One region of the Caproicibacter sp. BJN0012 genome, then DNA from elsewhere that is predicted to be linked to it. Evidence: riboswitches for the same ligand, from Rfam matches in the RefSeq annotation. Region 1 holds a riboswitch; the other holds the start of a gene.

Region 1 (4,640 bases):
CCCGGAGAATCTGTGCGCCGATGAAATATTCCCGCAAATCGCCCGCAAAGCCAAGCGCCTTGTTCGCTTCCAGCGTGTCCATGCCCTGATCCTGCAATTCATAGGCCCGGAGCTTATTGATCAGCCCGATGCCCCGGCCTTCCTGCCGCATGTAGAGCAGAATACCGCGTCCCTCCCGTTCGATCTGCGTCATGGCGGACGCGAACTGCTGTCCGCAGTCGCAGCGGAGGGAGCCGAACGCATCGCCGGTCAGGCATTCGGAATGGACGCGGCACAACAGGTTCCCCCCATCTCCGATTTCTCCCTTGACCAGCGCGACGTGATGCTCCCCGTTGAGTTTGTTGACATATCCATATGCGGTGAAATTTCCGTACCGGGTGGGCATCTTGGCAACGGCGATACGCTCGACCAGCTTATCGTGCTTTTTCCGGTAGTCCTGCAAGTCCTTGATGGTGATAAAGGCCAGCCCCCATTGACCGGCGAGCTGAATCAGTCCGGGTGTCCGCATCATTCGTCCGTCTGCGCTCATGACCTCACAGCACAGGCCGCACTCCGTAAGGCCCGCAAGCCTCAGCAGGTCCACGGTAGCCTCCGTATGCCCGCTCCGTTCCAGAGTCCCGTTCGGTTTCGCCATCAGCGGAAACATATGGCCGGGGCGGCGGAAATCCTCGGGCTTTGCGCTGCCGCTTACACAGGCGCGGGCCGTGATGCCCCGTTCTTCGGCGGAAATGCCCGTTGTGGTGCTTACATGGTCGACGGAAACCGTAAACGCCGTTTCATGATTGTCGGTATTGTCGGAAACCATCTGCGGAAACCGGAGCTTTTGACAGAGCGCAATGCTCATGGGCATACAAATCAGCCCTTTGCCGTGCACCGCCATAAAATTGACGTTTTCCGTCGTGGCGAATTCAGAGGCGCAGATCAGATCCCCTTCGTTTTCCCGATTTTCATCATCCGTTACTAAGATGATTTTTCCCTGGCGCAAATCGTCAAGCGCCTTTTCTATCGTACTGAACGCAAACATGCCGATCCCTCCTAAAATCCATACCGGGCAAGGAATTCCTTTGAGATGCCGCTCTGTCCTCCCGGTGTGCGGAGCAGCTTTTCCACATACTTTCCGATGCAGTCGTTTTCCAGATTCACCGTGTCCCCGACGCGCTTTTCCCCAAGCGTGGTATTTTGGGCCGTGTGCGGAATCACGGATACGCTGAAATCATTCTCTGTTACGCCCGCGACGGTCAGGCTGATGCCGTCGATGGCAATGGACCCTTTGTCGATCACATACCGCAGAATGCCGGGGGAAGTCCGGATGGTGAACCAGATTGCGTTTTCATCTTTCCGCACCTTACTGATGCCCCCGGCTCCGTCGATGTGCCCCGTGACGATATGCCCGCCGAACCGTCCGTTCAGCGGCATGGCGCGTTCGAGGTTGACCGTGCCGCCGACGTTCCTATTCAAAAGGTTGGAGCGCGCGGCGGTTTCGTGCATCACGTCGGTGGAAAAGGAATCTTCCGACAGGGAAACGACCGTCAGGCACACGCCGCTGACCGCGACGCTGTCGCCCAGCCTCAAACCCTCCAGAACCGCCGACGCGCCGATGGTCAGGACGGCGGAGCGCCCGCCTCTTTTGATGGAACGGATGATTCCCGTTTCCTCTATGATTCCTGTGAACATGGGAGCACCTCGCTTTCCAGCAGAATATCTTCTCCCAGCTGCGTCACCTGCGGCGAGGCAAGCCGGAACGCCTTCTTCGGGTCTTCCACGCCGATTCCTCCTACCGGAGATTTCGCATCGGCGCCGCCGAACAGCTTCGGAGCGACGTATGCCTGTACCTTGTTGACGATGCCGCTTTGCAGTGCCGACCAGTTCAGCGCGCCGCCGCCCTCCAGCAAAACGCTGTCAATTTTCTTTTCCCCCAACGCGGCCATGAGCTCACGCAGATCCACATGCCCATCCTTCGACGGAAGCGTGAGGATTTCGCATCCGGCATCCCGGTAGGAATGCGCAAGGGCCTCATCCCGTGAGCAGGTGGCAAGAATAGTGGGAGCCTCTCCCGCCGTCCGCACAACCCGCGCGTTCAGCGGTGTCCGCAGCCGGGAATCGCAGATAATGCGAGCAGGATTCCTGCCGCCCGGCAGGCGGCAGGTCAAAAGCGGGTCATCCGCGAGGATCGTGCCGACACCCGCCATGATGCCGGTATACCGATGCCGGTCTTCCTGTACGCACCTGCGGGCGGTTTCGCCCGTGATCCACTTTGATCGGCCGGACCGTGTGGTAATTTTCCCGTCCATCGTCATGGCGTACTTCATCACAACGTAAGGCGTTTTAGTCTGGATAAAGTGGAAGAACACCTCGTTCAGCCCGGTGCAGGCTTCACATAACACGCCTTCGGAGACTTCGATCCCGTGCCGGCGTAAAATCTGGATTCCTTTTCCGGCAACCAGCGGATTCGGATCGACCGAACCGACCACGACGCGGCGGATGCCGCTTTCCAGAATTGCCTCCGTACACGGCGGTGTTTTCCCGTAATGGCAGCACGGTTCCAAGGTCACATACAGCGTCGCGTTCCGCGGCGGTTCCGTGCAGGAGGCCAGCGCGTTCCGTTCCGCGTGCAATTCTCCGTACCGCTGATGATATCCCGTGCCGATCACACGGCCATCTTTTACAACAACTGCTCCGACCATCGGATTTGGGTTAACCCAGCCGCAGCCTTTTTGTGCGTATTCCAGCGCCAGTTTCATGTAAGTTTCGTCAGACAATCGCAACACCCCTAAAATAAAAAATTAACACCTGAAAACATTGGAAATGTCTTTCAGGTGTTAAAATTTAGGTGTATTGGAATGCCTACAAAACCATCCAGCGCGATAAATTCGGCTTTGATGGTATAGCAAAGTGTTGTCGAACACTACTTCGGCATCAAACACAATTTCAACACATCTTCTTCTATCCAGACTTTACTGTCGGTTTTGGAGTTTCACCAAATCCTGACTTGAACATAATGTCAAGTCCTGCGCTTACGCGCTCGCGGACTATACCGCCGATCGGGAATTTCACCCTGCCCTGAAGACATTTTAAATTATTCAGTTGTTTGAATTAATTATACGCCGGTTGATAAAAAAATCAATATTATTTAATTCAAATTCGATAAATACCTATAATGCATAGCTTAGTCGGGCTTATCCGGCCGGTGAGAACCAGATCAGTGATGCAGGAATCTCTGTCGCGAATAGATCAATTCCGCCGTTGCGATCACTCCTTATTTTGTTGACAGGTTACTTCTGTGGCACCTACGTGAAAAATCCGTCCCTGTCCGTGAATTTTGTGGGCGACCGAACTCTTCACGAACAACTATCTAAACATCCTGCACCTTGTGCCCGCAGCTTTTAAATCAAGAAATATGTAACGGAACGGGACTTGCAGATCATATTGAGAACTGAATTTAACACCAATTATAAGGATTTGCCTGATGGCAGACTGTAGTTACAACTTTTGTAAGGCCTTCCTTTCGAATTAGAACGGGAAATATACAAGAAGCGTAAACATGCCTTCCTCTTCTGTTATTTCCATAGACCCACCGTGCCGCATGGCGATCTCCCGGATGCTGGAAAGGCCGAAGCCATGGGAATGTCGGTCCTTCTTTGTCGTGATTGGAATGCCAGCTTCGAGAACTGGCTTTTCAGTGGAAGGATTTTGCACCTTTAAAACAAACAGCCCTTTGTCCGTTCTCGCTTTTATTGAGATATGCCTTTGCCTTTCTGGCAGCTTATCACAGGCCTCAATCGCGTTGTCAAGGCTGTTCGCAAATACCGCGCACAGGTCCGGGTCCTGAATTTGGATTCCCTGTGGCACGGACACTTCCACTTCTGAACGGATTTGATGCTGCTCCATGATGGCGGCTTTGGACGCCAAAACAATGTTGATAATCTGGTTTTCACAAAATTTTCGCGTGTGCTCCATCACCGGAGAATGGATCAGCCCGTTCAGGTAGTCCCTCAGTTCCGGTTCCGGCAGTGCCGACATGGTTTGAAGGTGGTTCGCCAAGTCATGCCTGAGCCGCCGAACTTGGAGCTGCTCCTGCTCCAGATTCCGATAGTACATACGGTTCATCTCATAAAAATTCTTTTCCTGCTCCAGCTTTTGCTGCCGGGCTAGCACCACGACGGCCCACAAGAGGCCGATGGAGGTCAGCGTGACCACCGGAAGCAGAAGGTAAACGCGCGGCTCTCCGCTTCCGCCCTCTTCATTTCCCAGAAGAACGGTGATAAATGTGGCGGCCAGAGGCGTCAGCGCCAGCACATCTATAAGCGCCCATAATTGAGTCGATAGGTTGTATTCCTGCTTTGGTGCAAAGCGTCTGAGCGCCAGATAAACTGTCAGCCAAAGAAAACATTTGAGAAGATCGATGCTGTACAATAGAAACATGCTGTCCACGAGTGCGTTGAGAGAAAACCCAATGCTGGACAGAATCAGTGCTATGGAGAGGCGTTGCAGCCAGCTCCCCTCGCAGCAAAGAAAAACGACGCATCCGAAGCCCAGGAACGCGCCGGGCAAGTTGACCGGATCTCCGACAAAGACAGCCATGCTGGTAAAGAACAGACAGCCAAGATATAGGATTGGCTCCGCCCATCGTTTCTTTCGGA
Region 2 (4,640 bases), 730 kb from region 1:
AAATTGCGACGAGCTTGGAAACGATCAATCTGTTTTTTTCATTCAGCGAAGCAAACGCGGCGTTGCTGTGATTCGGAATATCGTACTCGTTATAACGCGCCACAAAAGCCGTCAGAAGCATTTCTTCATCCGTAAGGCCGTAGATGTCTGTGTCCTTGATCAAGTCGTACGAGCTTTGCAAATGCCGCTTGGCGGTGACGTAATGCCCGCAGTCGTGAAGAATGGCGGCCAGCTCCAGCAGCAGACGTTCCCTTCGCCCCAGGCCGTGGGCCCCTTTCATTTTATCAAAGATCTTGCAGGAAAATTCCCGGACGCATTCCGTGTGCGTGCGGCTGCAGTGGTAGGAATCCGCGATTTTCCCGGCACAGGAAATCGCGCTGACGCGCACATGGTCCAGATACTGAGCGGAGCTTTTGGGAATCAGCATCTGACGGATCAATGCGTCCCAGAGCTCCACTTCAGGGGACAGGATCGTTGTGGACGCAGTAAAGCGAAGGAGCCGGATGGCAATTGCCAGAGAAGAATACAGCAGCTCGGCTGTTTCTTCGGAAAGGTTGTATTTGCGGCCGATGCGGTCCTGCGGCATTTTCCTGATTTGTTCAAAGAGTTCCTTAATTCGAAAGGAATCCAGCTCGTACCTCCCGTCCTTCAGTTCAATACCGCAAATTTTCGCAATCAGGCGGACCCCGCTGCCGGTCAAAACAAGATTGCCCGCCTTTCCGCTTTCCAGAGGAACATGGATATGCCACAGGATGGAATCCAGATATTCCTCAACAACGGTGGAAAAATCATCCGTCGCATTTTGGATATTTCCGAGCATATCGTGGAGTTTCAGCGATCCCATCGGAATATTCTGCGAAAAAATCATTTGTTTTCCATCATAGACGGAGAAACCGATCGTTCCGGCCCCGATATGGCAGATCAGCGCGCTCTCGCCTTTCGTTTTTTCCATCCTGCTATTCATGTAATTTAAGATTTCCCAGTAAATCAGAGTTTTTTCCTGATCATCCTCCAGAACCTCGACCTGAATCCCGTTTTGTATCTTCAGCTGGTCGATGATGAATGAGCGGTTTTCCGCCTCCCGCAAAGCCGTGGTGGCGACGGTTCTGCAGTCTGTTACGCCATATCCGGTCAGAACGTCCTCGTAGCCGTGCAGAAGGGAAGAAAGTTCGCGAAGGCTTTCAAAACTGATTTTTCCGTCGGTAAAAACCTCGTGTCCCAGGCGAAGCGGGTATTCGAGGAGATCGATATTTTCGATCTTGCCCTTTTTCAGCTGTGAGATTCTCATTTTCAAGGCATTGGAATCAATGTCAATGACAGCCGCGAGCCTGGGATTCTTTTTCCTGTTCAAAGAATTCTCTCCCTTCCACTCCGTAAGATTTATATATTATTAGGATAACAAGTTTTTATTCTGATTTCCACCTTTTTACATAGATTTTACATAAACTAAATCAGGCCGTCTTTCCTTCCATCCGGTTTCAGGATGAGATGATTTTCCGTTTCGTGTGTGATATACTGGATTCATGCAAAAGGAATGCCGAAAAGAAAGGTTTACGAATTATGAAAAAAAGACACCATTCCGCCTTCCGGCGGACGGCAGTGATCTCTGCCGCGATCATTTTCTGCGGTGTGATCGCAGCCGCAGCGGCGTTTTACCACGGACAGATCCCCGGCTTGAATCAAAGCCAAACGTCCTCGTCCGCTTTGCCGTCTTCTTCACAGACAAAGACGCCTTCTTCCTCAAAATCTGTCCCGAAACCTGTTTCCATCACTATTCTTGGCGCGGGGGATGATTTGATACACAGCACTATTTACAATCGCGCAAAAAAGCTGGCGGGCGGGAAGGGCTACGATTTCGACCCGATGTATGAACGTGTGGCCGGAAGAATTCAAACCGCCGATATTGCGGTCGTCAACCAGGAAAGTATCCTGGCCTCAAAGGTGGCGCCGATCTCGGGATATCCCCTTTTCAATTCTCCGACCGAAGTGGGGGACGAGCTGGTTCACCTCGGCTTTGACGTAATCAATCAGGCAAACAACCACGTTTTGGATATGGGACAAAAAGGAATCAAGGCGGCGCTCGACTACTGGGACACTCAGCCGGTCACAGCCATCGGGGCGTATCGGAACGACGCCGACCTTCAAAATATTCGGATTGTGGAGTCAAAGGGAATTAAGACCGCGCAGATCGGGATCACGGAAATGACAAACGGTCTGTATTTGCCGAAAGATTCGGATTACCGCATCGTCTACGCAAGTGATACCGAACTGATTAAAAGCCTGATCCAAAAGGCAAAAAGCATGGCTGACGTCGTCGTGATTTCTGTTCACTGGGGAACCGAGGATACCTACACACTGACGGATCAGCAGAAGAAACTTGCGCAGGAAATGGTCGACTGGGGCGCGGATATCATTTTCGGAAATCATCCGCACGTGGTGCAGCAGCTCACTTTGTTGACAAGGGCGTCCGACGGCGCGAAATGTCCTGTGATTTTTGCTTTCGGGAATTTCATTTCCGGCCAGCTTTACGGAAGAAATATGGTAAGCGGTCTGTTGACCGTTACGATGACTAAAAATTTTGAAACTGGGAAAACCGTTTATTCCGGCATGAAATTTGAACCGATCGTAACCCATTATGAAACCAGCTTTGCAAACCTTTCCATTTACCCGTTGAGCGAATATTCGGAAACGCTTGCAAGCAAGCATGGTGTTCGGAAGAGGACGCCCGAATTCAGCATGCGGTTTATCCAGGACATCATTGACCAAAACATTCCCAAAGAGTATCAGGCAGAGTCTTGACAGAACTTCCGAACTGTGTTATACTTCTGACAATTGAATAAGTTCTTCGGGGCGGGGTGCAATTCCCCACCGGCGGTAAAGCGGTGAGAGCCGATAAGCCCGCGAGCGGAAACGCAGATTTTGGTTTGATTCCAAAGCCGACGGTAAAGTCCGGATGAAAGAAGAAAAACAGACGATTTTTTGTGCTGTTATGCCGTCCCGCATTTTTGCGGGACTTTTTTTGTTCAATCCGTTGATTCCTGCCTCAAAGGATTATTGAAGCCTTTTTTGGCATAGATCAAAATAAACAGTTTCAGGAGAGGGTGCAATTCCCCACCGGCGGTAAAACGGCGAACAGCCGGCGAGCCCGCGAGCGGCATATCAGCCGCGGATTTTGGTTTGATTCCGAAGCCGACGGTAGAGTCCGGATGAAAGAAGAGGAGCAAAAATGACAAATAATTATGAAAAAGCCGGCAAACGCCAGAGACTAAAATTTGACGCCAGAAACATCGCACAGATTGGGGTTCTGTCCGGAATCGCATTTCTGCTGATGATGTTTGAATTTCCGCTGTGGTTTGCCCCCGCGTTTTACAGGCTGGATTTCAGCGAGCTGCCGGTTTTGATCGGAGGCTTCGCTCTGGGGCCGGTGGCCGGAATCATGATTGAACTGGTGAAGGTGATTTTGTATCTTGTAATCCACGGAAGCTCCACCGCGGGCGTGGGCGACCTTGCCAATTTCCTGATCGGATGCTCGCTGGTTGTCCCCAGCGCAATTCTTTACAAATATCATAAAAGCAGACGCAATGCGGTCATCGGTCTGGTCCTGGGCACTTTGGTGATGATTCTGGTCGGCAGCCTGGTGAATGCTTATGTGCTTCTTCCTGTCTATGCCGTGGCTTACCATATGCCGATGAGCGCACTGATCAGCATGGGCTCCGTCGTCAACCCGTCCATAAAGAACCTGCAGACCTTTATTCTCTTGGCTGTCGCACCGTTTAACCTGTTCAAAGGGGTAACGGTTTCCTGCCTGACGATGCTTCTTTATAAAAGAGTCAGCCCGATCCTGCACCATACCATGGGGAAATGAACGCTGCGGCGGATGGCCGGATCTTTAAGAATATCCCTTTACAAATTCTTTAGCCTGTGCTATACTGTAAAGCATAAAAATTGAATATTTCCTTATCAAGAGTGACGGAGGGAACAGGCCCTGTGATGTCCGGCAACCTGCTTGGAAAAAGCAAGGTGCCAAATCCTGCGGGAAAGCCGAAAGATGAGGTGGATCAGGACCGTCCGGTTTTCTTCCGGTCGGTCCTTTATTTTTTCGCCCGTTCAGGGCGTACTGAAAGAAGTCAGGAGGATATTTATGGCCAGACATTTTTTTACTTCAGAATCCGTAACGGAAGGGCATCCCGATAAAATGTGCGACCAGATCGCGGACGCCGTTTTGGACGCCATTATTGCACAGGACCCGGCCGCGCATGTAGCCTGTGAAGTGACGGCGACGACGGGTATTATTCATGTGATGGGGGAAATTTCAACGACTTGTTATGTCGACATCGCTTCCATCGCCCGCGATGTCGTAAAGGATATCGGATATAATGATCCGGACTGCGGTTTTGACGGAAATACCTGCGGTGTCCTGACTTCCATCGATGTCCAGTCGCCGGACATCGCGATGGGCGTCAACCGTTCCTTTGAAGCTCAGAATGGAGCGACGGATGAAGATGATCTGATCGGAGCCGGGGACCAGGGAATCATGTTCGGGTATGCCTGCGACGAGACGCCGGAATTGATGCCCCTGCCGATCTCGCTGGCGCATAAACTGGCCAGGCGGCTGAGCGAAGTCAGAAAAACCGATCTGG

Evidence for each region. Region 1 has a riboswitch for FMN ahead of ribD (bifunctional diaminohydroxyphosphoribosylaminopyrimidine deaminase/5-amino-6-(5-phosphoribosylamino)uracil reductase RibD). Riboswitches for the same ligand answer to the same signal wherever they lie in the genome.
Region 2: linked by a shared signal. The riboswitch ahead of VA597_RS08645 (ECF transporter S component) and the one ahead of ribD (bifunctional diaminohydroxyphosphoribosylaminopyrimidine deaminase/5-amino-6-(5-phosphoribosylamino)uracil reductase RibD) in region 1 are both predicted to bind FMN.

The regions. Positions count from the first base shown of each region.
Region 1 covers NZ_CP142518.1:2,517,606-2,522,245, reverse strand. Annotated here, with positions in the region: gene VA597_RS12220 (bifunctional 3,4-dihydroxy-2-butanone-4-phosphate synthase/GTP cyclohydrolase II) at 1-1,024, opposite strand, end outside; gene VA597_RS12215 (riboflavin synthase) at 1,036-1,674, opposite strand; gene ribD (bifunctional diaminohydroxyphosphoribosylaminopyrimidine deaminase/5-amino-6-(5-phosphoribosylamino)uracil reductase RibD) at 1,656-2,759, opposite strand; FMN riboswitch at 2,932-3,072, opposite strand; gene VA597_RS12205 (sensor histidine kinase) at 3,511-4,640, opposite strand, start outside.
Region 2 covers NZ_CP142518.1:1,788,969-1,793,608, forward strand. Annotated here, with positions in the region: gene VA597_RS08635 (Ppx/GppA phosphatase family protein) at 1-1,351, opposite strand, end outside; gene VA597_RS08640 (CapA family protein) at 1,561-2,799, shown strand; FMN riboswitch at 2,838-2,969, shown strand; FMN riboswitch at 3,084-3,222, shown strand; gene VA597_RS08645 (ECF transporter S component) at 3,227-3,865, shown strand; SAM riboswitch class I at 3,955-4,055, shown strand; gene metK (methionine adenosyltransferase) at 4,142-4,640, shown strand, end outside.